2 linked regions of the Aureimonas sp. SA4125 genome follow. Each later gene encodes a partner of the first gene's protein in a complex. Links are inferred from orthologs where the notes say so. Each region holds a gene or a part of one and is shown on either strand. Other genes may lie near its edges.

The links.
Region 2: the proteins of ccmE (region 1) and ccmB are in contact, whole or in part, in a solved structure (PDB 8CE8), measured with the Escherichia coli proteins. The link is inferred for Aureimonas sp. SA4125 from one-to-one orthologs.

Annotation. Positions count from the first base shown.
Region 1 is NZ_AP025032.1:1,360,081-1,375,052, reverse strand. The notes cover bases 11,103-14,101. They hold ccmE (cytochrome c maturation protein CcmE), read right to left. Parts: upstream 12,858-14,101; coding sequence 12,348-12,857; downstream 11,103-12,347. Other genes in these bases: ccmI (c-type cytochrome biogenesis protein CcmI), read right to left, coding at 12,854-14,095; Sa4125_RS06270 (heme lyase CcmF/NrfE family subunit), read right to left, coding at 11,103-12,351. Outside these bases: Sa4125_RS06310 (bifunctional [glutamine synthetase] adenylyltransferase/[glutamine synthetase]-adenylyl-L-tyrosine phosphorylase), read right to left, coding at 1-1,919; Sa4125_RS06305 (ATP-binding protein), read right to left, coding at 1,885-3,324; Sa4125_RS06300 (glucose 1-dehydrogenase), read right to left, coding at 3,435-4,166; Sa4125_RS06295 (helix-turn-helix domain-containing protein), read left to right, coding at 4,264-4,635; Sa4125_RS06290 (response regulator transcription factor), read right to left, coding at 4,642-5,316; Sa4125_RS06285 (Do family serine endopeptidase), read right to left, coding at 5,470-7,023; Sa4125_RS06280 (diguanylate cyclase), read left to right, coding at 7,693-9,720; Sa4125_RS06275 (cytochrome c-type biogenesis protein), read right to left, coding at 9,830-10,312; more of Sa4125_RS06270, read right to left, coding at 10,366-11,102; Sa4125_RS06255 (hypothetical protein), read right to left, coding at 14,275-14,667; Sa4125_RS06250 (ATP-binding protein), read right to left, coding at 14,745-14,972. UniProt on the Escherichia coli protein: Heme chaperone required for the biogenesis of c-type cytochromes. Transiently binds heme delivered by CcmC and transfers the heme to apo-cytochromes in a process facilitated by CcmF and CcmH.
Region 2 is NZ_AP025032.1:4,443,825-4,458,729, reverse strand. The notes cover bases 11,925-14,856. They hold ccmB (heme exporter protein CcmB), read left to right. Parts: upstream 11,925-13,026; coding sequence 13,027-13,686; downstream 13,687-14,856. Other genes in these bases: Sa4125_RS20985 (DsbE family thiol:disulfide interchange protein), read left to right, coding at 14,733-14,856; ccmD (heme exporter protein CcmD), read left to right, coding at 14,566-14,736; Sa4125_RS20995 (heme ABC transporter permease), read left to right, coding at 13,764-14,519; ccmA (heme ABC exporter ATP-binding protein CcmA), read left to right, coding at 12,344-13,030; Sa4125_RS21010 (helix-turn-helix domain-containing protein), read left to right, coding at 11,925-12,209. In the rest of the region: thpR (RNA 2',3'-cyclic phosphodiesterase), read right to left, coding at 1-128; Sa4125_RS21055 (arylesterase), read right to left, coding at 373-1,086; Sa4125_RS21050 (ABC transporter ATP-binding protein), read left to right, coding at 1,153-1,911; Sa4125_RS21045 (ABC transporter permease), read left to right, coding at 2,013-4,502; Sa4125_RS21040 (Bax inhibitor-1/YccA family protein), read left to right, coding at 4,718-5,482; Sa4125_RS21035 (GNAT family N-acetyltransferase), read left to right, coding at 5,589-6,152; Sa4125_RS21030 (DUF2794 domain-containing protein), read right to left, coding at 6,292-6,693; Sa4125_RS21025 (DUF1223 domain-containing protein), read right to left, coding at 6,924-7,694; aconitate hydratase AcnA, read right to left, coding at 8,001-10,745; Sa4125_RS21015 (NAD(P)-dependent oxidoreductase), read right to left, coding at 11,129-11,740; more of Sa4125_RS21010, read left to right, coding at 11,880-11,924; more of Sa4125_RS20985, read left to right, coding at 14,857-14,905. UniProt on the Escherichia coli protein: Required for the export of heme to the periplasm for the biogenesis of c-type cytochromes.

The sequences.
Region 1 (14,972 bases):
TAGCCGTCGGCGTCGGCAAGGAAAGCGGCGAGCCGTTCCTGCATCACCGCTGCCGTCGGCACCTCGCGGTAGAAGGCGGGGTCGAGGAGCGCGTCGAAGACATGCGGCCGGTGCGAGATCGTCTCCGCGAGCCGCGGCGCGGCCGAGATCACGAGGGCGAGGAGGTCGAGAAGGCGCGGATTGGAGGCGAGAATCGAGAAGAACTGGAGCCCCGCCGGCAGGCGCGAGACGAAGCCGTCGAAGGCGGCCATCGCCGCATCGGGATCGCTCGCGCGCGAAAAGGCTTCGAGCATGGCCGGCAGGACGCTGGCGAGCTGGCGCCGCGTCGCCTCGGCGCGCGTCGCGCGGATCCGCCCGGCACCCCAGCCGCGCAGGATGCGGGCGATGTCGCCCGGCCTCTGGAAGCCGAGGCCGGCAAGGTAGGCGGTGACGCCCGCCTCGTCCTCGCCGCCGAGAAAGCCGCCGACCTTCGGCAGCGTGTCGTCGGGCTCGGTGCGCTGGGCAAAGAGACTGGCAAACAGCGTTTCCACCCGCGTCATGCGCGGCAGCAGCGCCTGCGAGAAACCGGCAAGGTCGGCGAATCCCGTCAACCGCGCCACCCGCTCGAGCCCTTCGGCATCCTCCGGCAGGGTGTGGGTCTGCTCGTCGGCGACCATCTGGATGGCATGCTCGACGCGGCGCAGGAACCAGTAGGCCTCGGTCATCTCGGCCGCGACGTCGCGCGTGATCCAGCCGCCCTCGGCCAGGGCGACGAGCGTCTCCTCGGTGCGGCGCAGGCGCAGCTCCGGCCTGCGGCCGCCGGCGATCAGCTGCTGGGTCTGGGCGAAGAACTCGACCTCGCGGATGCCGCCGGGCCCGAGCTTCACATTGTGGCCGGCGACGCCGATGCCGTCGAAGCCGCGGTGCCGATCGATCCGGTCCTTCATCGACTGGATCTCGGCGATGGCGGCGTAGTCCAGATATTTGCGCCAGACGAAGGGGGTGATCTCGTCGAGGAAGTCGGCGCCCGCCTCGGGGTCGCCGGCGACGACACGCGCCTTGATCATCGCGGCGCGCTCCCAGTTTCGACCCGACGCCTCGTAATAGGTGATCGCCGCCGGCACCGGGATCGCCAGCGGCATGGCGCCAGGGTCGGGGCGCAGGCGCAGGTCGGTGCGGAAGACGTAGCCGTCGCCGGTGCGCTCGCCGATCAGCCGGATCAGCCGCCGCACCAGCTTGGAAAACAGCTCGACGCTCTCGTCGGCATCGACGATCGCGGCAACGTCGGGGTCGAAGAAGACGATCAGGTCGATGTCGCTGGAATAGTTCAGCTCGCGCCCGCCGAGCTTGCCCATGCCGAGGACGAAGAGGCCGCACCCGGTTTCGGGATGCGCCGGATCGGGCAGCGCGAGCTTGCCGCGGTTGTGCAGATCCAGCAGCGCGAAGCGCACCGCCGCGCCGACGGCGGCCTCGGCGAGATCGGAGAGATCGGCCGTCGTCTCGCGTCCGTCGGCGGCGCCGAAAAGCTCGCGCAGCGCGACCAGCAGCGCCACCTCGCGCTTGGCCTCGCGCAGCTGCGTCATGACCGACGCCTCGCTCGCCGCTTCGGACGGCATCGCCTCCAGCGCGGCGGTGATTTCGGCGATGCGGGTCCGCGGCTCGGTCTCGAACAGCTGTTCGAGGAAGTCCGGCCGCGACAGCATCACGGCGTTCAGATGGCTCGACAGATCGAGGACCGCGCCAAGGCGCGCCCGGTCCGGGTTGCCCACGTCACGCAGAAGGGCGGAAAGCTGCGGGCACGCGCTCGCATCGGCCTGCCGGGCGAGATCGGCGATCCAGGCCTCGGCTCTGGCGGCGTCGAGCGGGACGAGGTCGGCGTCGCCGCCGATCGTCAGCCGGAGCGTTTCAGCTTGCGGCGATGAGCCTGGGCGGTTCGTCACGGGTCACGACCTTTCCGTCGAGGGGGAAGTCGAGGACCACTCTAAGGCCGGGCGCCGCATCCTCAAGGGCGAGATGCCCGCCGTGCAGTTGCGCGATCGCCTGCACCAGCGACAGGCCGAGGCCGGAGCCCGGCTTCGTGCGGCTCTCGTCGAGCCGGTAGAAACGTTCCAGAACCCGGTCGCGCTTGTCCCCGGGGATGCCCGGCCCGTCGTCGGAGACCGAGAGGACACAGCGGTCGCCGCGCCGTTCGAGCCCGACCGTCACCGTCGTCTCCATCCCGTCGCGCGCGGCGTATTTCAGCGCGTTGTCGATGAGGTTGGACAGCGCCTGGCTGATGAGCTCCCGGCTGACATGCGCCTCGACGGGGCCCGCGACCGAGGTCACCAGCTTTGCACCGGCATCCTCGGCCAGAGGCTCGTAAAGCTCGGCGACGTCGGCGACGATCCGCGCGACGTCGCTGACGTCCTTCTCCGCCGGATGAAATCCGGCTTCGACGCGGCTGATCATCAACAGCGCGTCGAAGGTGCGGATCATCTGGTCGGCTTCGGCGATGTTGCTTTCCAGCGCCGCGCGCGGATCGCCGCCGGCCGAAGCGTCGGCGAGCGCCCCTTCGGCGCGGTTGCGCAGGCGCGTCAGCGGCGTCTTCAGATCGTGGGCGATGTTGTCGGAGACCTGGCGCAGGCCCTCCTGCAGGAGCGCGACACGGGCGAGCAGCGTATTGAGATTGGCCGAGAGGCGGTCGAACTCGTCGCCGGCGCCGGTGACCGGCAGGCGCTCGCCGAGGTCGCCGGCAAGGATCCGCGCGCTCGAGGCCGACATCTGGTCGAGCCGCTTCAGCGCGCGCCGCCCGACGATCAGCCAGGCGAAGAGCGCGCCCGCCGTCATCAGGCCGAGGGCGAGGATCAGCGCCCGCTGGACGATGACGCGAAACCGCTCCTGCTCGCTCTGGTCACGGCCGACGAGCACACGCATGCCGTTCGGCAGAGCGACGATCTCGGCAAGCGCCAGATGGTAGCGGTCCCTCGTGTCGTCGGCGAAGCGCTCGTAGCCGAAAGCCTTGTCGGTGAAGCCGCTCTTGTCGAGGATTCCGGCCTGGAGGCTGGCGACGTTGCCGGCGAGGATCCTGCCCGTCGCATCGGTGACGAGATAGAGCGAGGCGCCCGGCTGGCGCGCCCGTCGCTCGATCGACCGGACGAGGCCGACGATGCCGCCGTTGTAGTAGATCCGGCCGAGCTCGGCGATCTCCTCGCCGATCGTCGCCCGCGCCTGGCTCTGCAGGATGCCGGCGGCCGTCGCGGTGACGTAGACGACGAGCGTGACGGCGAAGATGGCAAACAGCGCGAGATAGATCGCCGACAGGCGGACCGCCGTCATCCGCATGAGCGAGCGCAGCCGGCGCATCAGGCGATCGCCTCCGCCCTTGTCGGGGCGAGCCGCACGGTGCCCGCGTCGCGGGGGGAGTTGTTCATGGCAAGGGCCCTTCCATCTTCACGAGGCCGGGCCCTGCCCGAGTCTCACACCTGCGTCATTCCGCCATCGATGCACAATTCCGCACCGGCGATGTAACTGCTTTCGTCCGAGGCGAGAAACAGGGCCGCGGCGGCGACCTCCTCCGGCCGCCCCATGCGGCCGAGCGGAATTTGGGCCGCGAGGCCGGCCCTGATTTCCTCGGAGGCGGCGGCCATCATCGCCGTGTCGATCGGCCCTGGGCTCAGTGTGTTGACCCGGATGCCACGGCTGGAGAGCTCCGCCGTCCACGTCCGCGCCCAGGATCGCACCGCCGCCTTGCTGGCATTGTAGACACCGTAGCCCGGCGTGCCGATCACACCAGCGATCGAGCCGACCAGAACGATCGCGCTGCCCTCCCGCATCAGCGGAACGAGTGTCTGCACGGTGAACACCATGGCGCGGACGTTGATGTCGAAGATCTTGTCGAAGTGCGCCGGAGTGATATCGGCGAGCGGGAGGACTTCGGCGACGCCGGAAGAGAAGACGAGGATGTCCAGCCTGCCGGCCCGCGCCGCGACCGCGTCGTGCAGCCGGGCGAGATCGGCGGGATCCGTCAAGTCGCCCCGGACCGCCTCGGCCCTCCCGCCGATTTCGGCCACCGCCTTGTCCAGTTCCGCCTGGCGTCGCCCTGTGACAATGACCGTTGCGCCCTCGGCCGCGAGCCGCTTGGCGGTGGCGAGACCGATCCCGCTGCCGCCGCCAGCGACGACCGCGATCTTTCCGTTCATTTTCGACATGCTCTTGCTCCATTTGCGTGGAGCTTCCAGGTATATCCTGTATACCTACGGTCAATTAGGCACTTGCTATCGCCTAGGTATACAGGAGGAAACCGCTATGAGCGATTCTGCCGATCCCGTCTTCGCCGAAGCCTGCGCCACGCGCCCGATCATCGACGAGATCGCCAACAAATGGTCGATCATGATCCTCTCCGTGCTCTGCACCCAGCCGACGCGGTTCAACATGCTGCGGCGACGGCTGGAGGGGGTGACGCAGAAGGCGCTCACGCAGGCGCTGAGGCGGCTCGAGCGCAACGGCCTGGTCTCGCGGCAGGTGATCGCATCCTCGCCGGTGGCGGTGGAATACTCCATCACCCCGCTTGGCCACTCTCTGAAGGACCCCATGGCCGCGCTCTATCAGTGGACGCGCGATCATGTGGCAGACGTTCAGGCCGCCCAGCGCAACTTCGACCAGCGCCCCGGCACGTGAAAGGCGCTATTCCGCCCGCATGATGTAGCCGGCACCACGCACCGTATGCAGCAGCGGCGAGCCGAATTCGCGCTCGATCTTGGCGCGCAGGCGCGAGACGTGGACGTCGATGACGTTCGTCTGCGGGTCGAAATGGTAATCCCAGACGTTTTCCAGAAGCATGGTGCGGGTCACCACCTGGCCGGCATTCTTCATCATGTATTCGAGCAGGCGGAACTCGCGCGGCTGAAGAACGATCGGCTTGCCGCCGCGTCGCACCTCGTGCGACAGGCGGTCGAGCTCGAGATCGCCGACCCTGTAGGAGGTCTCGATGTCGCGTCCGCCGCGACGCCGGCCAAGGACCTCGACGCGGGCGAGGAGCTCGGAAAAGGCGAAGGGTTTGGCGAGGTAGTCGTCACCGCCGGCGCGCAGGCCGGTGACGCGGTCATCCACCTGGCCGAGCGCCGAAAGGATCAGCGCCGGCGTCTGGTTGCCCTTCTCGCGCAGGCCCGAGATGAGCGACAGGCCATCGCGCTCGGGCAGCATGCGGTCGACCACCATCACGTCGTAGTCGCGCGTGTCGGCCATGTGAAAGCCGGAGGCGCCGTCGCCGGCATGGTCGGGAACGTGTCCCGCCTCCTTCAGGGCTTTCACCAGATAGGAGGCCGCCTCGCGATCGTCTTCGATGATGAGAATGCGCATGGATCTGGATGTAGCGGATTCAGCGGATAGTGCCATGACGTTTCGCCCCCTTTTGATCAGGTCGCCCACCGCCGCGACGGCAAGCGGCGGCGGCCCGCGATGGCCCGCCGCCTCCTCGCGCGGAGCCTGGGAGAATCCCCCGGGCCCTACGCATCAGCCCTTGGCGATGGGGAGGGCCACGAACCGGTTCTGGTCGCCGTTCTTCAGCTGGAACAGCGCCGCCTTGCGGCCGCTCTTGTCGGCATCGGACAGTGCCTTCGTCACGTCGCCCTGCGACTTGACCGCCTTGCCGTTGACCGAGACGATGATGTCGCCGGTCTGGACGCCCTTCTCGGACGCCGGCGAGGACGGATCGACCTCGGTGACGACGAGGCCGCTGCCGTCATCGGACGGCGTCAGCGTCAGTCCGTAGCCGGACAGCGAGGACGGGTCGACGGGCGAGCCGCTCGACATCGCGTCGGCCGAAGCCGCTTCGTCAAGGCTGGCAATGTTGCCGAGCTTCACCGCGATCGTCTGCGCGGCATTGTCGCGCCAGATCGTAACGTCGATCGAGGTATTCGGCGCGAACTCGGCGACCTTGCGGGCCAGTTCCTTCGGACCCTTGATCGTCTCGCCGTTCACCGCGGTGATGACGTCACCCGTCTGGATGCCCGCTTCCGAGGCCGGGGTCGAGTTTTCCGGGAGCGTCACGATGGCGCCGTCCTCGTTGGCAAGGCCGACGGCCTCCGAGATGTCGTCGGTGACGGAGGCGATCTGCACGCCGAGCCAGCCGCGCTGGACGCTGCCCTTCTCGCGCAGCGACTGGACGACGTTCTTGGCGGTCGAGGCGGGGATGGCGAAGGCGATGCCGACATTGCCGCCCGACGGCGAGAAGATCGCCGTGTTGACGCCGATGACCTTGCCTTCGAGATTGAAGGCCGGGCCGCCCGAATTGCCGCGGTTCACCGCCGCGTCGATCTGCAGGAAGTCGTCGTAGGGACCGGCGCCGATGTCGCGACCACGCGCCGAGATGATGCCGGCGGTGACCGAGCCGCCGAGGCCGAAGGGGTTGCCGACCGCCACGACCCAGTCGCCGGTGCGGGCCTTGGAGTCGTCGCCGAACTCGACATAGGTGAACTTCTGGTTCTTGGCGTCGACCTTCAGCACGGCGAGGTCGGTCCGCTTGTCCGTGCCGATCAGCTTGGCGTCGTATTCCTTGCCGTCGTCCATCACCACGGTGAAGTTCTCGCCGCCGTCGACGACATGGTTGTTGGTGACGAGGTAGCCGTCATCGGAGATGAAGAAGCCCGAGCCCTGTGCGGTGGCCTGGCGATTCTCTCGGCGCGGCTGCATGCCGCGGGGCCCGCCCCGCTGGCCGGGCATGCCCTGGGCCCCTGGTCCGCCCGGATTGCCGAACTCGAAGAAGCGCTTCAGCGGGTGATCGTCGGGCAGATTGTCGAACGGGCTGGCCTGGTCGTCGTCACCGCGGTCGGCCGCTGCGGCGGCCATCTTCTCCTTGACGCGGACGGAGACGACCGCCGGGCTCACCCTCTCGACGACGTCGGCAAAGCCGAAGCTCTGGACCGGAGAGGTGACCTGAACCGGTTCGGCGTGGCTGGAGGTCGTGCTGGTCATGACGCCGCCGGCAAAGGCCGAGCCGGCGACGCCGGCCGCGAGCGCTGCGACGAGCATGCGGTTACGCTTGGGAGACTGCTTTACGTCTGGCATCGATTTCGTCCTTTTCCCTGGTTATTCTCGGGAGGAGTGCCGCAGCCGCGGTGCTCTTGCCGTGAACAATATCGCGGGCGGCATCGTCGACGCCATATCCCGCTTCACCTGGAGAGATAGGACGTCTCGGGTTACAGGACCCCTTCAGCGTCGTGAAGACTTGGTAATGTTGGTGGTTCAGCGACGATTTTCGAAAGCGTCCTCCTCCCTCCATGCGAGGAGAGTCGATCCCCGTCGAGAATTCGGGTGGCAAACCGACCGGGGCCTTTGACAGCCACGGCCGCGCTGCCCGCTCGCCACAAACGTCGCCCATGCCAGCACACTTTCCGCCCGGCAAAAGCGCGGCCGGACATCAGCTGTCTGCGCTTCCTCCTCCGCCGTCGACCCGGCGCTTGCGAATGCGCTCCTGCGGCGCGCAGCATGGATGACGCGGAATGCGGCTCCGGCAAAATCGCCGCCCCTCCGTTCTGCCGTGCCCCCAGCCGGAGAACTGGAGCGTGCGACATGCAGAAGGCGGCCTCCGGGTCGACGCATCTCCCGACGCCTGAAAATCTCCTGGCCGATGCGGCTCTCTTTACCTTTGACCTGTAAAGTATAAGTCCTGCTCATAAGGATTTCTTACAGTTGCGCCTTCGCCTGCTCAAGAACGTCAGTATTCGAATGCGGCTTATGGCGATGATGGCGGCCGCCCTTTTGCCAATCGCCCTCTTCATGGGGGTCGGTATTGTCATCGATTTTCGCGAAACGATGGAGCGAGCGCGCGAGGAGGTCCGGCAGTCGGCCGCACTGGCCGCCGCACGCTTTTCCGTCGTCTTCGACGAGACACGGGTTCTTCTCGACGCGCTGAGGCAAGTGCCCGGCGTCCAAGCCGAGGGCGGTCTATTCTGCGACACTCTCGTCACGCGCCTGCGCGATGCGAACCCGCAGTTCCATACGATGGGCGTCATGAACGCCAACGGCACGATCGTCTGCCACAACATGCTCAGAAAACGTCAGCAGTTCGGCGATGTCAGCCTTGTGCGCCGGATCATGGCCAAGGATGCGCCCGAATTCTTGGTTGGCAATTTCAACATCGGCAAAGTGAGCCGCAAGCCGACGGTGGTCACCGCGATGGCCCTGCCCAAGGTCAACGGAAAGGTTCCGGGGGCGGTTTTCGTGGGGATGGACCTCGGGGGATTCACGAACCTGGCACGGCAGTTTTCCGAGGATGGGCGGCGGGCCGTGACGCTGGTGGAGCCGCGGACCAGCAGGGTTCTTGCCCGCTGGCCGAACACGATCGCTTTTGGATCGTCCTTCACGATGCATCCCATGATGGCTGCCATCCAAGCCTCTCCGAAGGGCGGAGAGGCCGAGGTCCCGGAGTTGGACAAGCAGGACAGCGTCGTCGGCTTTGCGCCCGTCGCCGGAGCGGCCACGGCGGGCGCCATGCTGGTCGTCGGGGTAGCCACGGAGGACATCGTCGCGCCGGTCCGCTCCAGGGGAATCGTCAGCGCGCTGATCGCATTGACGATCCTGGCATTGGTCCTGTGCGGCGCCTGGTGGCTCGGCTACTGGACGCAGATTCGGCCGATCCATCGGCTGACAAAGATCGCCGGCCGCATCGGCGCCGGCGACTTCGACGCCAGAACGACCATTGAGTCGTGGCAGGCGCCGGAGTTTCGAACGCTCGGGCAGGCCCTCGATTCGATGGCGGGCGATCTGGCGACGGGCAAACGCGCCGAGGAGGTCGTGGCGGCCAGCGAGGCACGCTACCGGTTGCTGGCCGAGAACTCCTCCGACCTCATCACTTGCCTTGACGTAGACGGGCTCCGCGTCTTCGTCTCACCCGCCAGCCGCACCCTCCTCGGCCTTGAACCGGAGGCGCTGGAAGGCAAGCACCCGCGGGCGATCGCCCATCCCGACGACATCGTCATCGTCGACGCAATGATGCGAAAGCTCGATGCGGGGCAGTCCGTCTCGGGCATCCAGTATCGCATCAAGCATGCCAACGGCCATTATCTCTGGGTAGAGGTCGGCGGCACACCGCTCGAAGCGGGCAATGGCATCGTTCTCGTCATTCGCGACATCTCCCGGCGCAAGCTGGCGGAGAGCAAGCTGGAGCAGGCCAATCAGCGGCTGGCCGCCCTGGCGTCGACGGACGGTCTGACCGGACTGGCCAACCGCCGCGTCTTCGATGAAAAACTGGCGTCCGAGTTTGGCCGAAGTCTTCGCGACAAGTCCGATTTCAGCCTGCTGCTCATCGATGTCGATCATTTCAAGAAATTCAACGACACCTATGGCCACCCAGAGGGCGACGAATGCCTCCGGCAGATCAGCGCCGTTCTGCGGATCATGCTTCGGCGGCCCGGCGACATGCCTGCCCGCTACGGTGGCGAGGAGTTCGCGGCGGTTCTTCCCAATACCGGCTCGGAGGGTGCCACGCGGCTGGGAGAGAGCCTTTGCCAGGCTGTCCGCGACCTCAACATTCAGCATGCTGGCAGCGAGCGAGGCGTGGTCTCGATCAGCATCGGCGTCGCCTCCCTGTCATCGGGTGCGGGCTATGACGATGCCGCAGCGCTGCTGAAGGCGACCGACGGGGCGCTCTATCAGGCCAAGTCCGACGGACGCGATCGCGTCGTCGCTGCGCTTCAGTCGGGTCTCGTCACGCTCCCGCGCGGCGCGCTGTCGCGATCGACGACTTCCGGGCACGGATCGTAGGCCGACAAGCAGCGCCAAGGCGTAACGGCGGCCTGAGAGGTTCGGGAAGATGAGGGTTCAGGGGAATTGCCGAGCGAGCGCGGCAGGGGCGCGGCAGCGCTCCGCCGCCCTACAGCCCCCGCTCCGCCAGCGTCCGCTCCACCGCGCTTTCCTCCTCCGCCGTCAGCACGGCACTCGCCGGCTCGCGCTTGCGGCGGCGGGCGGCGTAGAGGGCGAAGGCGGCGCCGGCGAGGATGAGGGCGAGGGGTGCCGTCCAGAGCACGATCGTCCCGGTCGACAGGCGCGGGTTCAGAAGAACGAACTCGCCATAGCGGGCGACGACGTAGTCGATCACCGCGCCATCGCTGTCGCCCGCCACCAGGCGCTCGCGCACGAGGACGCGCAGATCCCTGGCGAGCGAGGCGTCGCTGTCGTCGATCGACTGGTTCTGGCAGACGAGGCAGCGAAGGCCCGCCGACAATGCGCGGGCGCGCTTTTCCAGCGCCGGATCGGCGAGGACCTCGTCGGGCTGCACCGCCTCGGCCGTGCCGGAGAAGACGTCGACGAAGGGTGCGGCACGCCCCGGCACCGAGGCGCCCGGCGCGACCAGCATGACCGGCCCGACCAGGAGGCCGAAGGCCACGACCGAGACTTCGAGGAACCGGCTCACGCGGGTATGGCTCCGGCCTGCCGCGCCCGCTTGCGCGAGCGTGCCGGGGCCCCGACCCGCAAGCGCCGGTCGGCGAGCGACACCGTGCCGCCGACGGCCATGACGACCGCGCCGATCCAGATCAGCGTGATCAGCGGCTTGTACCAGATCCGCACCACGGTGGAGCCCGCCGTCGTCTCGCCCAGGGCGATATAGGTCTGGCTCAGCCAGTGCGTGTGGATGCCGGCCTCGGTCGTCGGCATCTGCCGCGCGGGATAGAAGCGCTTGGCGCTTTCCATCGTCGCCTGCGCGACGCCGCCGCGGCTCAGAGTGAAGCCGCCGACCTCCTCGCGATAGTTCGGTCCCTCGCGCGGCGCGAGTCCGTCGAAGCGGATCTGGTAGCCGCCGGCCTCGCGCATGTCGCCGGGCTTCATCGTCGTCACGAGCTCGGTCTGGAAGGCGGAGGTGGCGATGACGCCGAGCACCGTCAGGCCGAGCCCGGCATGGGCGAGCGCCGTGCCGAAGGCCGATCGCGGCAGACCAACGAAGCGGCGGAGCGCGATGCGGGCCGGGACGCGGGGATAGCCGGTGCGCAGAGCGAGATCGGTCGCGGCACCGGCCAGAAGCCAGACGGCGAGGCCGAAGCCGAGCGCGGCGAGGATGCGCATGCCTTGCGTGAAGGCGAGCGTCAGGATGATCGCCGCGAGCGCCGTGCCGACGGCGAAATACAGCCGCTGCGCCGCCGCCAGAAGATCGCCCCGCTTCCAGGCGAGCAAAGGACCGAAGGGCACGGCGAGAAGCAGCGGCAGCATCAACGGGCCGAAAGTCAGGTCGAAGAACGGCGCCCCGACGGAAATCTTGGCGCCCGTCAGCACTTCGAGGACCAGCGGGTAGAGCGTTCCGATGAGAACCGTCGCGCAGGCCGTCGTCAGGAACAGGTTGTTGAAGACGAGTGCCCCCTCGCGCGAGATCGGCGCGAACAGCCCGCCAGATTCCAGCGTCTGCGCCCGGAAGGCGAAGAGCGCGAGCGATCCGCCGATGAACAGCATCAGGATGGCGAGGATGAAGACGCCGCGCGAAGGATCGGTCGCAAACGCGTGCACCGAGGTGAGGACGCCCGAGCGCACGAGGAAGGTGCCGAGCAGCGACAGCGAGAAGGTGAGGATGGCCAGAAGCACGGTCCAGATCTTCAGCGCCGCGCGCTTTTCCATGACCAGCGCCGAGTGCAGGAGCGCCGTCCCGGAAAGCCAGGGCATGAAGGAGGCGTTCTCGACCGGATCCCAGAACCACCAGCCACCCCAGCCGAGCTCGTAATAGGCCCAGTAGGAACCCATCGCGATGCCGAGCGTCAGGAAGACCCAGGCGACCAGCGTCCACGGCCGCACCCAGCGCGCCCACGCGGCATCGATGCGCCCGTCGATCAGGGCGGCGACGGCGAAGGAGAAGGCGACGGAAAAGCCGACATAGCCGAGATAGAGCAGCGGCGGATGCACCGCGAGCCCGATATCCTGGAGGATCGGGTTGAGATCCTGTCCCTCGAACGGCGCCGGGATGAGACGCTGGAACGGGTTCGACGTCAGGAGGATGAAGAGGAGGAAGGCGACCGTGATGAGCGCCTGCACCGAAAGGACATTCGCCTTCAGCGAGGCCGGGATGTCGCGGCCGAAAAGCGCCACGAGCGCGCTGAAGAAGCTGAGGATGAGCACCCAGAGGAGCATCGAGCCCTCGTGATTGCCCCAGACGCCGGTGATCTTGTAGAGCATCGGCTTGGCCGAATGCGAGTTCTCGACGACGTTGAGGACCGAGAAATCGGACGTGACATAGGCGACCGTCAGCGCCGCGAAGGCGAGCGCGACGAGGGCGAAACAGGTGACGGCGGTGACCTCGCCGGTTTCCATCAGCCTGATATCGCCGATGCGGGCGCCGACGAGCGGCAGGGCCGTCTGCATGACAGCCGTGACGAGCGCGAGGACGAGCGCGAAATGCCCGATTTCGACGATCATGTGCCCGCTCCCCCTGCCGCCGGCGCCACCGGCGATGCCGGCGGTGTCGCGCCGCTCGCGGTCGGCATGCCCTTGCCCTCCTGCCAGAGGCCGCGCGCCTTCATGTCGTCGACGACCTCCTTCGGCATGTAGCTCTCGTCGTGCTTGGCAAGCACGGTGTCGGCGACGAAGATACGGTCCGGCCCGAGCGTACCCTCGGTGACCACGCCCTGCCCCTCCCGGAAGAGGTCAGGCAGAAGGCCCTTGTAGACGACGGCCACGCTCTCGACGGAATCGGTGACGCGGAAGCGGATGACCTCGCCCGCCTCGCGGTCGATCGAGCCGGTCTCGACGAGACCGCCGAGCCGGATGCGCTGGGCATTGCCGGGCACCTGCGACATCACGTCGGTCGGCGAGGCGAAGAAGGCGACGCTGTCGGACATGGCGCTCAAGACCAGTCCGACCGCCGCGGCAAGGACCACGAGGATGGCGCCGATCGAGGAGAGTCGCTTCTGCTTTCGTGTCATGGCGTCGTTCCCGTCGCGGAAAGGCCGAGTTCCGCAGCAAAGCCGTCGAGCGCGCTCCGCTCGGCCGTACCGCTGGCAAAGACGGCGCGGGCATCTGCCAGTGCGCCCTGCGCCTTCCCGGTCTCGCCGAGGACGCTATAGGATCGCAGCAGGCGTTTCCAACCCTCGACGTCGTTCGGGGCGGTTTTCAGGCGGGCGGCGAGCTGGCCGACCATGCCCTCGATCATCGCCCTGCGGTCGTCGCCGGACATTTCGGACGCGGCCGCGACGTCGGCCCCGTTCGGGCCGGGCAAGGCTGGGGCTGATGCCTGTGTTTGAGCTTGTGCGGGTGGGGAACCGGCGACCGCGGCCGGCGGCACGGCTGCAGCGGTGTCGGCCGGAGCGCCCGGGGCGTCCGGGGCCGCCGCCATCTTCTGCTGCGCGTCGGCCAGCGCCGACTGGGCCAGGGGAAGCCAGGGCGCACCCTCGGGGCTTGCGGCGATGAGGCCCTGCCAGGCCGGGGCCGCCTTGGCAAAACGGCCCTCCTGCGACAGATCGAGAGCGATGAAGAAACGTGCCGGCAGATAGTCGGGATTCAGTGCCAGCGCCCGCTCGAAGGCCGCGCGTGCCCCGTCGGTCACCTCGCCTTGCGCCGCCTGCGTCTGCGCCTCGCCATAGCCGGTCTCGCGCTCGGGCGTTGCACCGAGGATCCGGATGGCGTTGCCGAGCGCCGTCACGGCCTCGTCGGCCCGGCCGGTGCGCAGGTAGATCGGGCCGAGGAGGTCCCAGCCGGCGCCGTCGTTCGGATTGGCCTTCAGCCGCGCCTCGGCCTGCGCCACGAGGGTCGGCAGGTCGGCCCGGGACGGATCGACGGAAAGACGGGCGGCGAGCGGCATGTCGGGCGCGGCGGGGGAGCCGGTCAGGGCGTAGAAGGCGATCGCGCCGACCGGCACCGCCAGCGCGACGGTGCCGATCGCGACCGCCAGCCGGCGCGGCTTGCGGAGGGCGGCGCGATCCGTCTCCGCCTCGTCCGCCGCCTTCAGCAGCCGCCGGCCGATCTCGGCGCGGGCGACGACGGCATCGTCCTCGGCGATCGTGCCGCGGGCAAGATCGGCCTTCAGCTCGTCCAGCTGCGCGCCGTAGACCTCGACGTCGTACTGCGCCCTGATCGGCTCGGATTCGGGCCGCCGGCGCAACAGGGGCCAGAGCACGATCAGCGTCACGACAGCGGTCAGGAAGACCGCGATGATCCAGAACAAGCCTACGTCCATCCTCAAAGGCGGCGCGACCGCCCTCTCCTCGCCTCTCGTCCCGGACAGCACGCCGGATGCCGGCGCCCTCGAAGCGGTGCCGAGCCCGGACATAGCAAGCCCCGCGCGCCACCGCCACTTTTCAACGCAAGCATCCCCGTGTGGAGATGCCGCAGATCAGCGCCGGATCAGGCGACAGTCTTCCACAGGCCGTCCTCGCCGCGGCAGGCGGTGCCGACCTGCTTCATCGTCTTGCCCCTGGCGATCACGGTCTGCGAATAGCCGCGGCAGTCCTGCGAGCCGATGCGGTAGAGCTGCGTCGGCACCACCGAGCCCTGATAGCGGCCGGCGCTCCATGCGACTTCTTGTCCCGCCGGCGCGAACTGCAGCGCCTGGAATTCCGCCTCGAGCGCCTTCGCCCGCGCCTCTCCCGAAAGGCTGACTTCCTTCACCTGGCCGACCAGCCCACCGCCGAGCGCCAGAACGCCGGTCGACGTCGGCGTGTTCGCCGCCGGGCCGGCGCAGGCGCCGAGAAGGCTGACGAGGGCAAGGAGGGGCAGGGTTCGAAAAGTCGCGGGCATGTCGGGATCCAGATCTTGCGGCCGTCGTCGGTGCGGCAACCCCGCGGCGCCGCGGAGGTTCCAGTCTGCCATCACCTCTACGAAGTCTCGGGGCCAACGACCAGCGGCAGGACGATTTCGGCCTTCAGGCCGCCGAGATCGGACCGCGACAGGGTCAGCGTCCCACGGTACTCGCGCACCGTCTCCGCGACAATGGAGAGGCCGAGGCCGCTGCCCGGCTTGTTCTCGTCGAGCCGCCTGCCCCGCTTCAGCGCCTCGACGATCTCGGCCTCGCCGAGCCCCGGTCCATCGTCCTCGATGATCGT
Region 2 (14,905 bases), 3.1 Mb from region 1 along the record:
ACGAAGCGCAGCGTCAGATGGTAATTCTCGACGTCGATCCACCGCGCGGAGGGCATGCCGCCGCGCAGGAAGGACAGGGAGAGGGCCGCATCACGCGGGATTTCGATGGCTGTGAACAGTCTCGGCATCAGACAACCTCTCCGGGAAGCAGGGGTCTCGAATCGAATCCTTTCACCTCGTTCGCATGGTTTCAAGACAGGGATACCGGGATAGGCCGGCAACCGCCCTGCCGATGGCGCAATGCACAACTAGTTTCGCCATCGTGCCGGGCGGGTCGCTCGAAGGTCGAGCGATGAGGGGAGATCCATCCCTTCAGCAGAGCTTCCGGTCGCCCGTGCCTCGACCCGGACAGGGAGCGCGGGCCTCCGTGGCTCAGTCCGCCGGCGCTGCCGCGGCGGCATCGAGCGCGGCCGTTACCGCCGGCAGGATCTTCTCCACGACCATCGCGACGCCCTTTGCATTGGGATGCATGGCGTCCGCCTGGTTGAGATCCGCGGTGCCGGCGACGCCGTCGAGGAAGAAGGGGTAGAGCGGCACGTCGTAACGCTCGGCAAGCCGGGCATAGATCGGATTGAAGGCGGCGGCGTAGTCCGGCCCCATGTTCGGCGGGGCGATCATGCCGGCCAGAAGCACGGGGATTTCGCGCTGCTGCAGGCGTTCCAGGATGGCGTCGAGGTTCCTTTCGGTGATCTCGGGCAAGACGCCGCGCAAGGCATCGTTGGCGCCGAGTTCGACGATGACGAGGCTGGCGCCGTCGGGCACCGACCAGTCGAGCCGGGCAAGGCCGCCCGTGGTCGTATCGCCGGAAACGCCGGCATTGACGACCGTGGCCGGATAGCCTTTCGCAACGAGGGCCGCCTGCAGCTGCTCGGGAAAGGACTCGCCCGGCCCGACGCCGTATCCGGCCGAGAGGCTGTCGCCGAAGGCGACGATCTGCGATGGCGCGGCGCCGTTCGACACGGCCTGCGCGACAGCGGGCCCTGAGAGACAGATGGTCGCAGCGGCAAGGGCGAAAAGGGGGCCCAGTGCGAGATGCGGCCATGACAATGCCGTCAAGCGTGCGGTGAACGGTTTAAAGCGTGACATCGGGCGCCCATATTGCGGTCGGCCTCCGGCGAAGGCCCATCGATGTGCATATAGGGACCCGAACGCGTGGCAGAACCGGCAATCCGATTACAGAATGTCCACCTGACCCTCGGCAGCGGTCGCTCGTCCGTGCATGTGTTGAAGGGTGTCGATCTCACCGTCTCGCGCGGGGAGTCGGTCGGCATCGTCGGCCCCTCGGGTTCGGGCAAGTCGACGCTTCTGATGGTCCTGGCCGGGCTGGAGCGGGCCGATAGCGGGCTGGTGGAAATCGCCGGGCAGGCGCTCGGGCCGCTGAGCGAAGACAGGCTCGCGACGTTCCGCGGCCGCAATATCGGCATCGTGTTCCAGTCCTTCCACCTCATTCCCAACATGACCGCGCTGGAGAACGTCGCCGTGCCGCTGGAGCTCGCCGGCCATGCGGACGCCTTTGCGCGGGCCGAGCGGGAACTCGCCAATGTCGGGTTGAAAGACCGGGTGACGCATTATCCGGGCGAACTGTCGGGCGGTGAGCAGCAGCGCGTCGCGATGGCGCGGGCGCTGGCCCCTGAGCCCGCGATCCTGATCGCCGACGAGCCGACCGGCAATCTCGATGCGGTGACGGGTGTGCAGATCGCCGACCTTCTCTTTGCCGAACAGGCGCGGCGGCAGATGACCCTCATCCTCGTCACCCACGACCGGGAACTGGCCGCCCGCTGCAGCCGCGAGGTGCGCGTGCGCAGCGGCGAGATCGAGGCGGCGCCTGTCGCCGGCATGCCACCGATCGGCGCCGGCAGCGTTGAGGCCCGCATCCTGGGCAACGAGGCTCGCCTCGGGATGGTGCCGTGACGGCGGTCGACGCGGTCGCGACGGCGAGCGATCAGAGGCGCCAGGCGGCGAGCGGACGCGGCGCCCAGCTGAAGCTCGCGGCCCGCTTCGCGCTGCGCGAAATGCGCGGCGGCCTTTCCGGCTTCTACATCTTCCTGGCCTGCATCACCCTCGGCGTCGCCTCGATCGCGGCGGTGAATTCGGTGTCGCAGATGATGACGTCGGGCATATCCGAGCAGGGCCGCGCCATTCTCGGCGGCGACCTGCGCTTCGCCCTCGTCCAGCGCACGGTGACGGGACCCGAAGAGGCCTATCTCGACAGTCTCGGCACGGTCTCCGCCGCGACGTCGATGCGCTCGATGGCCCGCCTTCCCGACGGCAGCGACCAGTCGCTGGTGGAGGTCAAGGCGGTGGACGAGCGTTATCCGCTGTTCGGCTCGCTGGAGACAGAGCCGGCGCTGCCGCTGCCCGAACTCCTTACCGAACGAAACGGTCATTTCGGCGCGCTGGTGGCGCAGGAGCTTCTGGATCGGATGAACATCCGGCCGGGCGCGCTTCTGAGGCTCGGCTCGAGCGAGGTGGAGATCCGCGGCGTCGTGCTGCGCGAGCCCGATCTTCTGTCGGACGGCATGAATTTCGCCCCGCGGCTGCTCCTTTCCGAGGCGGCAATCGCGGCGACGGGCCTTGTCCAGCCGGGCAGCCTGATCGAGCACAGCTACAAGGTCAGGCTGCCGGAGGGCACGGATGCCAAGGCGGTGGCGGATGACGCGAACGAACGCTTCCCCGGCGCCGGCTGGAGCGTGCGCACGTCCGAGAGGGCGGCGCCCTCGCTTCAGCGCAACATCGAGCGCTTCTCGCAGTTCCTGACGCTGGTCGGGCTGACTGCGCTGATCGTCGGCGGCGTCGGCGTCGCCAATGCGGTGAACGCCTATCTCGACGCCAAGCGCCAGGTCATTGCGACATTCAAGAGCCTCGGCGCCGGCGGCACCTTCGTGGTCACCGTCTATCTCATCCAGATCATGACGCTCGCCCTCGTCGGCGTCGGGCTCGGTCTCGTTCTCGGCGCCGCTGCGCCCTTCGCGACCGCACGCTTTCTCGAAAGCGTCATCCCGGTCGCCGCCAGCGCTTCCGTCTATCCCGGCGCGCTCGCGCTTGCCGCCGTCTTCGGCCTCCTGACCGCGCTCGCCTTCGCGCTCTTGCCCCTCGGGCATACGCGCGACGTGCCGGCGACCGCGCTCTTCCGTGAAATGTCGACGTCGGGCAGGGGGCGGATCCGCTGGAGCTATCTTCTCGGCGCGATCGGCCTCGCCGCGGTCATCGCCGTCCTCGCACTCGCCATGGCGAGCGATCGCAAGGTCGCGGCGATCTTCCTCGTCGCCACCGCCGTCGCCTTCCTGATCCTGCGCGCCGTCGCCTGGGGCATCCAGCACCTCGCCCGGCGCATGCCGCGGGTCGGCTCGACGCCGCTTCGTCTCGCCATCGGCAACATCCATCGGCCGGGCGCCCTGACATCCTCCGTCGTGCTCTCGCTCGGCCTCGGACTGACACTCCTCGTCACGCTTGCCGTCATCGACAACGCGCTTCGCCGCGAGATATCGACCGGCCTTGCCGACCGGGCGCCGAACTTCTTCTTCGTCGACATCCAGAGGGACCAGATCGACCCGTTCCGGGCGGAGATCGAAAGGCTCGCGCCGGGCTCCAGGCTCGACGCCGCGCCGATGCTGCGCGGGCGGATCACGCAGCTGAATGGCGTCGACGTGGCCAAGATGACCATTCCGGCAGAGGGCGGATGGGTGCTGCGCGGCGACCGCGGCGTGACCTACGCGCCGGCGCTGCCGGAGAATTCGAACGTCACCGAGGGTGAATGGTGGCCCGCCGACTACAGCGGCGAGCCGCTGGTTTCCTTTTCGGCGGAAGAGGCGGGAGAGCTCGGCCTGAAGATCGGCGAGACGCTGACGGTGAACGTGCTCGGCCGCGACATCACGGCGAAGATCGCCAATTTCCGCACCGTCGAGTGGGAGTCGCTGTCGATCAACTTCGTCATGGTCTTCTCGCCCAATACATTCGCCGGTGCGCCGCATGCCTGGCTGGCGACGCTGGCGATCCCGGGGGCGACGGCCGAGACCGAGAGGGCGGTGCTGAACGGCATCACCAACGCCTATCCCGCCGTGACGACGGTGCGCGTCAAGGACGCGCTCGACGCCATCAACGGGCTGATCGCGCAGCTGGCACTGGCGATCCGGGCGGCGGCGGCGGTGGCGCTGGTCGCTTCGGTGCTGGTGCTGTCGGGTGCGCTCGCGGCCAGCAACCGCAACCGCGTGCATGACGCCGTCGTCCTGAAGACGCTCGGCGCGACGCGCGCCACGCTGATCGCCGCCTTCACGATGGAGTACATGCTGCTCGGCCTTGCGACCGCCGTGTTCGCCATTGCTGCGGGCGCGCTCGCGGCCTGGTTCGTGGTTTCCTCGATCATGCAGCTGCCCTTCACCTTCGACGCGACGGTGGCGTTGTCGACACTCGTCGTCTCGCTGGTTCTGACGGTCGGCTTCGGCCTTCTCGGGACCTGGCGGGTGCTTGGACAGAAGGCGGCGCCGGTGCTGCGCAGCCTCTAGCGCGGCCGCAGGCGCCGGGGGAGAGGGCAATGACGCAAATTTAATGCTCCCTCACGGATTCGCGCACGCCGAGGGCGACCTTGGTCTTGTGCGGACGGGCTCTCGTCCGCATATTGTTGTCAGGCATGCTGGGCCCCCCGCCAGCGGCGCCTCGATCGCCTGCAATCGCAGGCTTGATCGACACCGGACGGGGAACGCAGAAAAGGAAACTCTCCATGGCGGACAAGTGGAATCAGGGCGCGCAAAGCGTCCCGCTCGCCGGGTCCAGGGTCGACGACACCATCGACCAGGGCCTGCGCGCATACATGATCAAGGTCTACAATCTGATGGCCGGCGGTCTCGCGATCACCGGCGTCGCGGCATACATGATGTTCACCCTGTCGGTGGTGACGAACGAGGCAGGCGCCATCACGGCGTTGACGCCGCTCGGCCAGACCGTCTTCGGCTCGCCGCTGAAGTGGGTGCTGATGTTCGCCCCGCTGGCGATGGTGCTGTTCCTGTCCTTCCGCGTCGACAAGATGAGCGTCGCGGCGGCGCAGGCGACGTTCTGGGGCTATGCGGCCCTCGTCGGTCTGTCGCTGTCGACCATCTTCATGGTCTACACGCAGCAGTCCATCGTCCAGGTGTTCTTCGTCACGGCGGCCTCCTTCGGCGCGCTGTCGCTCTTCGGCTACACGACGAAGCGTGACCTCTCGGCCTGGGGCTCGTTCCTGTTCATGGGCGTGATCGGCATCATCATCGCGTCGGTGGTGAACATCTTCCTCGCCTCCAGCGCCCTTGCCTTCGCCATCTCGGCGATTGGCGTGCTCGTCTTCGCCGGCCTCACCGCCTACGACACGCAGCAGATCAAGGAAATGTACTACGAGGGCGACGGCTCGGCGGTCATGGGCCGCAAGGCCATCATGGGCGCGCTGCGCCTCTACCTCGACTTCATCAACATGTTCATGTTCCTGCTGCAGCTCTTCGGCCAGCGCCGCTAAGCCAGCGGTTCATGACGCATGCGAGAAGGGCGGCCCTCGGGTCGCCCTTTTCTTTTGCCCGCGGGTTTGCCATGGGAGGGCTGGACCAGCGGGGAGTTGAGTGTCGATGAGTGCCTTTGTCCTGCGCGAGGCGGTTCTGACCGACGTGCCGCGCCTTGCCGAAATCTATGGTCACGCGGTCCTCAACGGAACGGCGACCTTCGAACTCGTGCCGCCCGACGCGGCGGAAATGCAGGTCCGCTTCGAATCGCTGACGCGGCAGGGCTATCCCTACATCGTCGCCGCCGACCGCAAGGACCGCGTCATCGGCTACGCCTATGCCGGCCCCTTCCGGGCACGGCCGGCCTATCGCTGGTCGGTCGAGGATTCCGTCTACATCGCGCCGGAGGCCTATGGCCGCGGCGCCGGCAGGGCGCTTCTGGAGCGGCTGCTCGAACTCTGCGAGGAACTTGGCTTTCGGCAGATGATCGCGGTGATCGGCGGCTCGGACCATGCCCCCTCGATCCGCCTGCACGAGCGCGCGGGCTTTCGCACCATCGGCATCTTCCACGGCTCGGGCTTCAAGTTCGGCCGCTGGGTCGACACCGTCTTCATGCAGATCCCGATCGGCGACGGCCGGACCAGCCTGCCGGACGAGACGTCGGGTCCCGGACTTCTGTTCGGCGTCTGAGCCCCGGCGTTTCGGACGATCTGGCGAAATCGCCGGAATCGTCAGGTCTCGCTTTGCCGCGCCGGTGCGAAAGCCTGATCCCCATGCTTCGCCGGGCGCTCCAAAGCGCTCTGCCGGCTGGCGGGTCCGCCGGCGCGGATCAGCGGACGAGTTTCAGCGCCTTGTCGAACACCTTCATCACCTGCCCGAGATCGTGTCCGCGCTTCAGCACCAGGCCGCCGGCGGCGATGACGCTGAACGCGCCCTGGCGCCGGGCCAGCTTCGGGTTCTTCTCGATCCGGAAAAGCGGCATCTCGCTGGAGCGGCGGAAGACCGAGAAGACGGCGCGGTCCTTCAGCGTGTCGATGGCATAGTCCCGCCATTCGCCTGCGGCGACCATGCGGCCATAGACGTTGAGGATCTCGGAGAATTCGCGGCGGTCGAAGCAGACGAGCGGGGGAGGTGGACTTCGGACGGTTGACAGGTCGATGAGGGTCGCCGACGCGGTGCGCTCCGAAGCGAGATCAGCCAAATTCCGTTCCCCTTGCGTATCCCGCGCGATGAAGCGGGCCTCCGATCAGGATGAAGGATCCGCATCCCCCGAAACGCCATGGTGCCATGAAAGCTCCGGGGCGGCAAAAGCTTTTCGGTCTGCGAGGCGCGCGGGGTGCGTGTCGTTCCAGGCGAGGGAAGGCCACCCGCGACACGCGGGCGGTCCATCGGAGAGCGATCCGGCGGTTCGGCGCGCCCGCCACGCCGCCGCCGCTGCGACCGCCGGACCGGTGGATGGCATCAGAAGTCAATGGCCGCTGCAGCCAGAATAGGACCCGGCGCGCCTGCTGCCGTGACGGACTGCAAGACCGCCGCGCACCCGCCCTTGCGACCGTTAGCCCCCTGCATCGACGAGACCGGGATATCGACGCTGAGCGTCTTGCCGTCCCACATGCCGAGAATGCGCCAGTCCCGGACCGCGTGCACGCTGTAGAGCGTCAGCCCCTTGTTCTCGCCTTTGTCGACGACGGTCTCGACCTTCTCGTCGTAAGTGATCAGCATCAGCACCGGGGGCTTTCCCGTCGTGCTCGGCGGAACCCCGTCGGCGCTGATGTGCAGCCGGTCGCCGTGCACGGTGAGGTCGACCGAAACGTTGGTCTTTCGCTCTGTCAGCGCGGTCTCGTCCAGCGCCTTCCGAATCTCGTCCTCGCGCGAGCCCACCACGTCGCGCTGTCCGTTGACGACAACCTGCGGCGTATAAATCGTGCCGGTGCCGAGCGCCCTGGAATAGGCCCGCTGGCGATCGGTGTTGGCGCGGGTGGCCAGGGGGTCGCTCCAGCCGATGTAGTTCCAATAGTCGACATGATAGGAAAGGGCGACGATCTCGGGATCCTTCGCCAGTCTGCCAAGGATGCGGTCGGCCGGCGGGCAGGAGGAACAGCCTTGGCTCGTGAACAGCTCGACGACTCCGCGCACGCTGCGGCTGCTGGCCGGATGCTCCTCGGCAGACGACGGCGGCGTCGGGCCCGCCATGACTATGGCAACGACGAAGGCAAGCACCCGGCCAATCACGTGTATCGATATCCGCTTCGCAACGAGGAGCAGGGCTCCTCTGGGGGATCTGGCTCCACGAGGCTTCTCGCAGAAAAGGGCGCCTTGCTGCGACGCTGTCCTCGTAAGGTATCCATAGGACGGACGCAAACTCCACCCTAGGAGATCATGATAGTTCGGTGTCAGAGCACTCACCACTCAATTGGCAGTGAGGCAGCCCGGCGAGCGCGCGCCACAGTCGTGATCGGGCCTGCCGCAGGGGCAAAAAAAACCGCCGGCGCTGGGCCGGCGGTTCTCCAGTCTCATCGAGCGGAAGGGTCTGGCGGATCAGGCGGCCAGACGCCTCAGGACGTATTGCAGGATGCCGCCATGGCGGTAGTATTCGAGCTCATCGAGGGTATCGATGCGGCAGAGCAGCGGCACCATGGTCACCGTGCCGTCGGACCGCTCGATCTTCGCCTGCATCTTCTGACGCGGCTGGATCGTCTTCAGTCCCTCGATGGTGACGATCTCGTCGCCCTTCAGCTCCAGCGTCTGCCAGGAGGTGCCCTCCTCGAACAGGAAGGGCACGACGCCCATGCCGACGAGGTTGGAGCGGTGGATGCGCTCGAAGGACTGGGCGATGACCGCCCGCACGCCGAGAAGGACCGTGCCCTTGGCCGCCCAGTCGCGCGAGGAGCCGGTGCCGTATTCCTTGCCGGCGAAGACGACGAGCGGCACGCCCTCTTCCTTGTACCGCATCGCCGCATCGTAGATCGGCATGGTCTCGCCCGAAGGCTCATGCTTGGTGACGCCGCCCTCGATGCCCGGCACCATCTGGTTCTTGATGCGGATGTTGGCAAACGTGCCGCGCATCATGATCTGATGATTGCCGCGGCGCGCGCCGTAGGAGTTGAAGTCGACGGGGCGGACCTGGTGGCTGACGAGATAGTCGCCGGCCGGGCCGTTGGCCTTGATCGATCCCGCCGGCGAGATGTGGTCGGTGGTGATGGAATCGAGGAAGAGGCCGAGGACGCGGGCGCCGTGGATGTCCTCCACCGGCACCGGCTCCATGGTCATGCCCTCGAAGTAGGGCGGGTTCTGGACATAGGTCGAGCGATCGTCCCAGTCGTAGGTGAGGCCGCCCGAGACGTCGATCTTCTGCCAGTGCTCGTCGCCCCTGAAGACGTCGGAATAGCGCTCGACGAAGAGGTCGCGGGTCACCGTCTTGCGGACGATCTCGGCGATCTCCTGCGTCGTCGGCCAGATGTCCTTCAGGAACACGTCGTTGCCGTCGCGATCCTTGCCGAGCGGGTCCTTGGTGATGTCGACGAAGAGCGAGCCGGCGATGGCGTAGGCGACGACGAGCGGCGGCGAGGCCAGCCAGTTGGCGCGCACGTCCGGATTGACCCGGCCCTCGAAATTGCGGTTGCCCGACAGGACCGAGCAGGCGACGAGGTCGTTCTTGGTGATCGCCTCGGAGATCGCCTCCGGCAACGGGCCGGAATTGCCGATGCAGGTCGTGCAGCCATAGCCGACGAGGTTGAACCCCATCGCGTCGAGGTCCTTCTGCAGGTCGGCCTTTTCGAGATACTCGGTGACGATCTGCGATCCCGGCGCGAGCGAGGTCTTCACCCAGGGCTTTACCGTGAGGCCGAGAGCATGCGCCTTGCGGGCGACGAGGCCGGCGGCGACGAGAACGTTCGGGTTCGAGGTGTTGGTGCAGGAGGTGATCGCGGCGATGACCACGTCGCCGTCGGCGATGCCGTGCTCGGTGCCTTCCACGGCATAGCGCGTCACGGCCGGGCCCTCGAAGGCGCCGGTCGCGCCTTCCGAGACGAAGCGGGCCTCGTCCGTCGACGGCGCCTTGGCGGTGGCGCCCTGAAGTTCGGGCAGAGCGGCAGCGAAGGCTTTCGAGACGTCGGTCAAGGCGACGCGGTCCTGCGGGCGCTTCGGGCCGGCGAGCGAGGGAACGACGGTCGACAGGTCGAGCGACAGCGTGTCGGTGAAGACCGGGTCCGTGCTCGTCTCGTCGCGGTACATCCCCTGCGCCCGCGAATAGGCCTCGACGAGGGCGACGCGCTGCTGGTCGCGGCCGGTCGCCTCGAGATAGCTGATCGTATCCTTGTCGACCGGGAAGAAGCCGCAGGTCGCGCCATATTCCGGTGCCATGTTGGCGATCGTCGCCTGGTCTTCCAGAGTGAGGTTCGACAGGCCGGGGCCATAGAACTCGACGAACTTGCCGACGACGCCCTTCTTGCGCAGCATCTGCGTGACGGTCAGCACCAGATCGGTGGCGGTGGTGCCTTCCGGGAGCTTGCCTTCGACGCGGAAGCCGATGACTTCGGGGATCAGCATGGAGACGGGCTGGCCGAGCATCGCGGCCTCGGCCTCGATGCCGCCGACGCCCCAGCCGAGGACCGACAGGCCGTTGACCATCGTGGTGTGGGAATCGGTGCCGACGAGGGTGTCGGGATAGGCGATCGTCTCGCCGTCCTCTTCCTTGGTCCAGACCGTCTGCGCGAGATATTCGAGATTCACCTGATGGCAGATGCCGGTGCCGGGCGGCACGACGCGGAAATTCTCGAAGGCTTCCGAGCCCCAGCGCAGGAAGGTGTAACGCTCACCATTGCGACCGTATTCGGCGTCGACGTTCTTCTTGAAGGAGTCGGCCTGGCCGAAGAAGTCGACCATGACGGAGTGGTCGATGACGAGGTCGACGGGGACCAGCGGGTTGATCTTGGTCGGGTCGGCGCCGAGCTGGCGGGTGGCGTCGCGCATGGCGGCGAGATCGACGACGGCGGGAACGCCGGTGAAGTCCTGCATCAGCACGCGGGCCGGGCGGTAGGCGATCTCATGGCCGGCGGTGCCGCGATCCTCGACCCAGTTGGCGACGGCGCGGATGTCGTCGGCCTTGACGGTGCGGCCGTCCTCGTTGCGCAGGAGATTCTCGAGGATGACCTTCATCGAGAAAGGCAGGCGGGAAGCGCCGGCGAGGCCGTTCCGCTCGGCTTCCTGCAGGTCGAAATAGACATAGGGCTTGCCGCCGACGTCGAGCGTCTTGCGGCATTTGAAGCTGTCTGGATGAGACACGGCGTCTGTTCCTTCTCGAACTGAATGATTGTCCGAAAGGCGAACGCCTGCGGCGCGCGGAAAAAGCGCCGAAAGTGCGGGTACGACCATTTCCGCTTGTCCGCCCCGAAGCCCGTCCGCAAGGGAGGCGATTTCGATTCGGCACTGAAACTCCACCCCGGCCGCTGGTGTGGTTGCGGCTCTTATAGGCAAGTTTGTAACGGCTATAAAGGGCGAACCGCCGGGATTTCGCGAATATCGCCGCGCTGCGAAAAGGCCGGCGCAAGCTCCCTTGGGAGGTCTTCAGCCGGGCCGCCAATGATGTGATGCGCCTCCCGGGGGACAGCCCGCGCGAGCGCCTCGCCCGGGCTGTCCGCCACGTCGGCCGCGACGTCGGTCCGTCGCTAATACCCGACGGTGAACCGCTGGCGGGAATGGGCCGGCCGTTCGACTTCGTCGACGAGCGCGATGGCATAGTCCTGGTAGGAAATGCTGCTGCCCTGCGCGTGGGTCAAAAGCGCGTCGCGGCCGAGCCGGAAGTGCCCTGTCCTCTCGCCGGGAACAAACATCGCCGAGGGCGACAGGAAGGTCCAGTCGATCTCGGCCTCGCCGCGCAGCCGGTCGAGAAAGGCGGCCCCGGCGGTGGCTTCTTCTTTGTACTGCGCCGGGAAGTCCGGGGAATCGAGCAGCTGCACTCCGGGGGCGACCTCGAGACTGCCGGCGCCGCCGACGACGAGATAGCGCCTGACCCCCGAGGCGCGCACGGCGTCGATCAGCCTGACGGGGTCGCTGACGGCGAAGGGGACGGCGCTGATGACTGCATCGTGACCGGCGAGAAGGGGGGCGAGCCCCTCCTGATCCAGGACATCGCCCTGGCGGGCGACGACGCCCGGCGCCGAGAGCACCTTTTCCGGCCGGCGGACGATGGCGGTGACGGTGTGGCCGCGCTGCAGGAGTTCGTCGAGGATAGGCGCGCCGACATTGCCGGTGGCGCCGATGAGGGCAAGATTCATGATGGCATTTCTCCTTGGTTCCGAATAGAAACCAGGTGCATTTTCCTTATCCAGGTGTAAAGAAGGCACCACCACATCACTTGGTTACCCCGAGGAGACCGCCGTGCTGCCCAACATCTATGCGGCCGACTGCCCGACGCGGATGATCCTCGACCGGGTGGCCGACAAATGGGCGGTTCTGGTTCTGGGTCTGCTCGCGGACGGCCCCGTCCGCTTCAACCAGTTGCGCCGCTCCATCGAGGGCCTGTCGCAGAAGATGCTGTCGCAGACATTGAAAAGTCTGGAGCGGGACGGTTTGGTCAGCCGAAAAGCGTTCGCGACGGTCCCGGTGACGGTCGAGTACAGCATCACCCCACTCGGGCAAACGCTGGCGGCCACCGTCGATGCCCTGCGCCTCTGGGCGGAAGCCCATTTCGAGGAAGTGCAACGCGCCCAGCAGCAATACGATCTGCAACGCGTCGCAGCCGCCTGAGACGCGGGGGTGCCGATCGCCTGCCCGCTTTACCGCGGCGGGTGATTGCTGCAAAGCAGGGCCATGAGTGTGTTGCTCCCTCCGCTTCGACAAAGGCCCGTTCTCGCCTCGCGCGCCTTTGGGCGGCCATGGGCATGAAAATCCTTGCGCGCGGCCTCTGCGCTGCGCGGGCCGCGAGCGTCATCGCCGGACCGCTCGATTTCGAACTCTCCAGCGGCGAGGCGCTGGTCGTCACCGGCCAGAACGGGGCGGGCAAATCGACCCTCCTGCGCACGCTGGCGGGGCTCCTGCCGAAAGGCGGCGGGACGCTCGAGATCGAGGGTTTTCTGGCCGTCGACGGTGAGCCGGCGCGGCGTCTTGCCGAGGTCGCGCACTATCTCGGCCACCGCAACGCCATGAAGCCGGCCGAGAGCGTCGGTGCCGGTCTCGGCTTCTGGCGCGACTTCTTCGGTGCGCCCGGCATTTCCATCGAGGCGGCGCTGGCCGCCGTCGGCCTGCCCATGGTGGCGAAACTGCCATTCGCCTACCTCTCGGCCGGCCAGCAGCGCCGCGCCGCGATCGCACGGCTCCTCGTCTCGCACCGCCCGGTGTGGATCCTCGACGAGCCGACAGCCGCCCTCGACAAGGGCTCGCAGGCAATGTTCGCCCGGATTCTGGCGCAGCATCTGGAGGGCGGCGGCATCGTCGTCGCCGCGACGCATCAGCCGCTCGGGCTCGTCGCGCGCGAGTTGCGGCTCGACCATCGTGCGGCGGGGAGTGCGTCGTCGCGGGATCTGCCTCTTGATCGGGCGGAACGCGCCGCGGCGGAGGGCTGGCTGTGATCGCGGTTTTCCGCCGCGATGTCAGGCTCGCCTTTGCCGGCGGCGGCGGAGCGATGACCGGCGTCATCTTCTTCCTCGCCGTGGTCGCGACCATGCCTTTTGGCGTCGGTCCCGACCTCAACCTCCTGTCGCGCATCGGCCCGGCGATCCTGTGGATCGGCGCGCTGCTCTCGGCGCTGCTCACCCTCGACCGGCTGTTTCAGGCCGACCGCGACGACGGCACGCTCGACCTCCTCGTCATGGGCGACACGCCGCTGCCGCTCGTGGTGCTGGCGAAGTGCCTGGCACACTGGGCGGCAAGCGGCCTGCCGCTGGTGCTGGCGACACCGGTCCTCGGCCTGTTCCTGGCGCAGGAGCCGCTGACGTCGGGTGCGGTGATGCTGACGCTCCTCGTCGGCACGCCGGCGATCACCTTCATCGGTGCCGTCGGCGCGGCCGTCGCCATCGCCCTGCCGCGCGGCGGCCTCCTGGTTTCCGTCCTCGTCCTGCCGCTCGCCATCCCCGTGCTGATCTTCGGCGTCTCCGCCAGCTACGGCGCGGTCAACGCCAACGACCCCTTTCTGTCGCCGCTGATGATCCTCGGGGCCCTCACTTTGTTCTTCGCCGTGCTCGGGCCGATCGCGGCGGCGGCGGCGCTGAAGAGTGCGGGCGACTGAGCCGCTGCGGGCATCGGTCGCGACGATGGCGAAGAAGTCCATTTGCCCCGGCTTTCCAACCCTTCTAAAGTAGAGGGATGACCGACCTCTCCGCCGCTCCCGGCCGTTTCGCCATTCTCGCCAATCCGACGCGCTTCCTGCAGCTCTCGGGTGCCGTCCAGCCTTGGCTCTATGGCCTCGCGGCGGCAGCGCTCGTCGTCGGCCTCTGGCTCGGTCTGACCGCGCCCGAGGACTACCAGCAGGGCTCGACCGTCCGGATCATGTTCGTCCACGTGCCCTTCGCCTGGATCGCGATGATGGCCTGGACGGTCATGTCGGTCTCGGCACTCGGCACGCTCGTCTGGCGCCATCCGCTTGCCGACGTCGCGGTGAAGGCCGCAGCACCCGTCGGCGCGGTGTTCACGGCGCTGGCGCTCGTCACCGGCGCGATCTGGGGCCGGCCGATGTGGGGCACATGGTGGGTCTGGGACGCGCGGCTGACCTCGGTCTTCATCCTCTTCCTCATGTATCTCGGCCTGATCGCGCTGACGCGGGCCCTCGACGATCCCGGCCGCTCGGCCAAGGCGGCGGCGATCCTCGTCCTCGTCGGCTTCGTCAACATCCCGATCATCAAGTTCTCGGTCGACTGGTGGAACACGCTGCACCAGCCGGCCAGCGTCATGCGGCTGGACGGGCCGGCGATGCCGGCGGCCTATCTCTGGCCGCTGATGATCTCGGCCATCGGCTTCACGCTGCTGTTCTTCGCCCTGCACCTGACGGCGATGCGCACGGAAATCCTGCGCCGGCGCGTGCGGGCGCTGACGAAACTGTCGCTGCGCGCGACCGACGCCTGAGCGCGAGCGGACGGAAAGCCCTGACATGCGGACGGAAAGCCCTGACATGCAGAACGACTATTTCGCCTTCATCCTCGCCGCCTATGCCGTTTCCGCGCTGGCGGTCGGCGGCCTCGGCCTTTGGGTCTTCTTCGACGCGCGCGGCCGGCGGGCGGATCTTGCGGCGCTCGAGGCGAGCGGCGTCAGGCGGCGTTCGGCGCGGGACGGCGGAGCATGAGCGTCGATCGGCATACCACGCGGCGCAGGCCCTCGCTCTTCGTCCTCCTGCCGCTTATCCTGTTCCTGTCGCTGGCCGGCGTCTTCCTGTACCAGCTGGTGTCGGGCCATGATCCGCAGGAACTGCCCTCGGCGCTGATCGGCAATCCGGCGCCGCCGACGAACCTGCC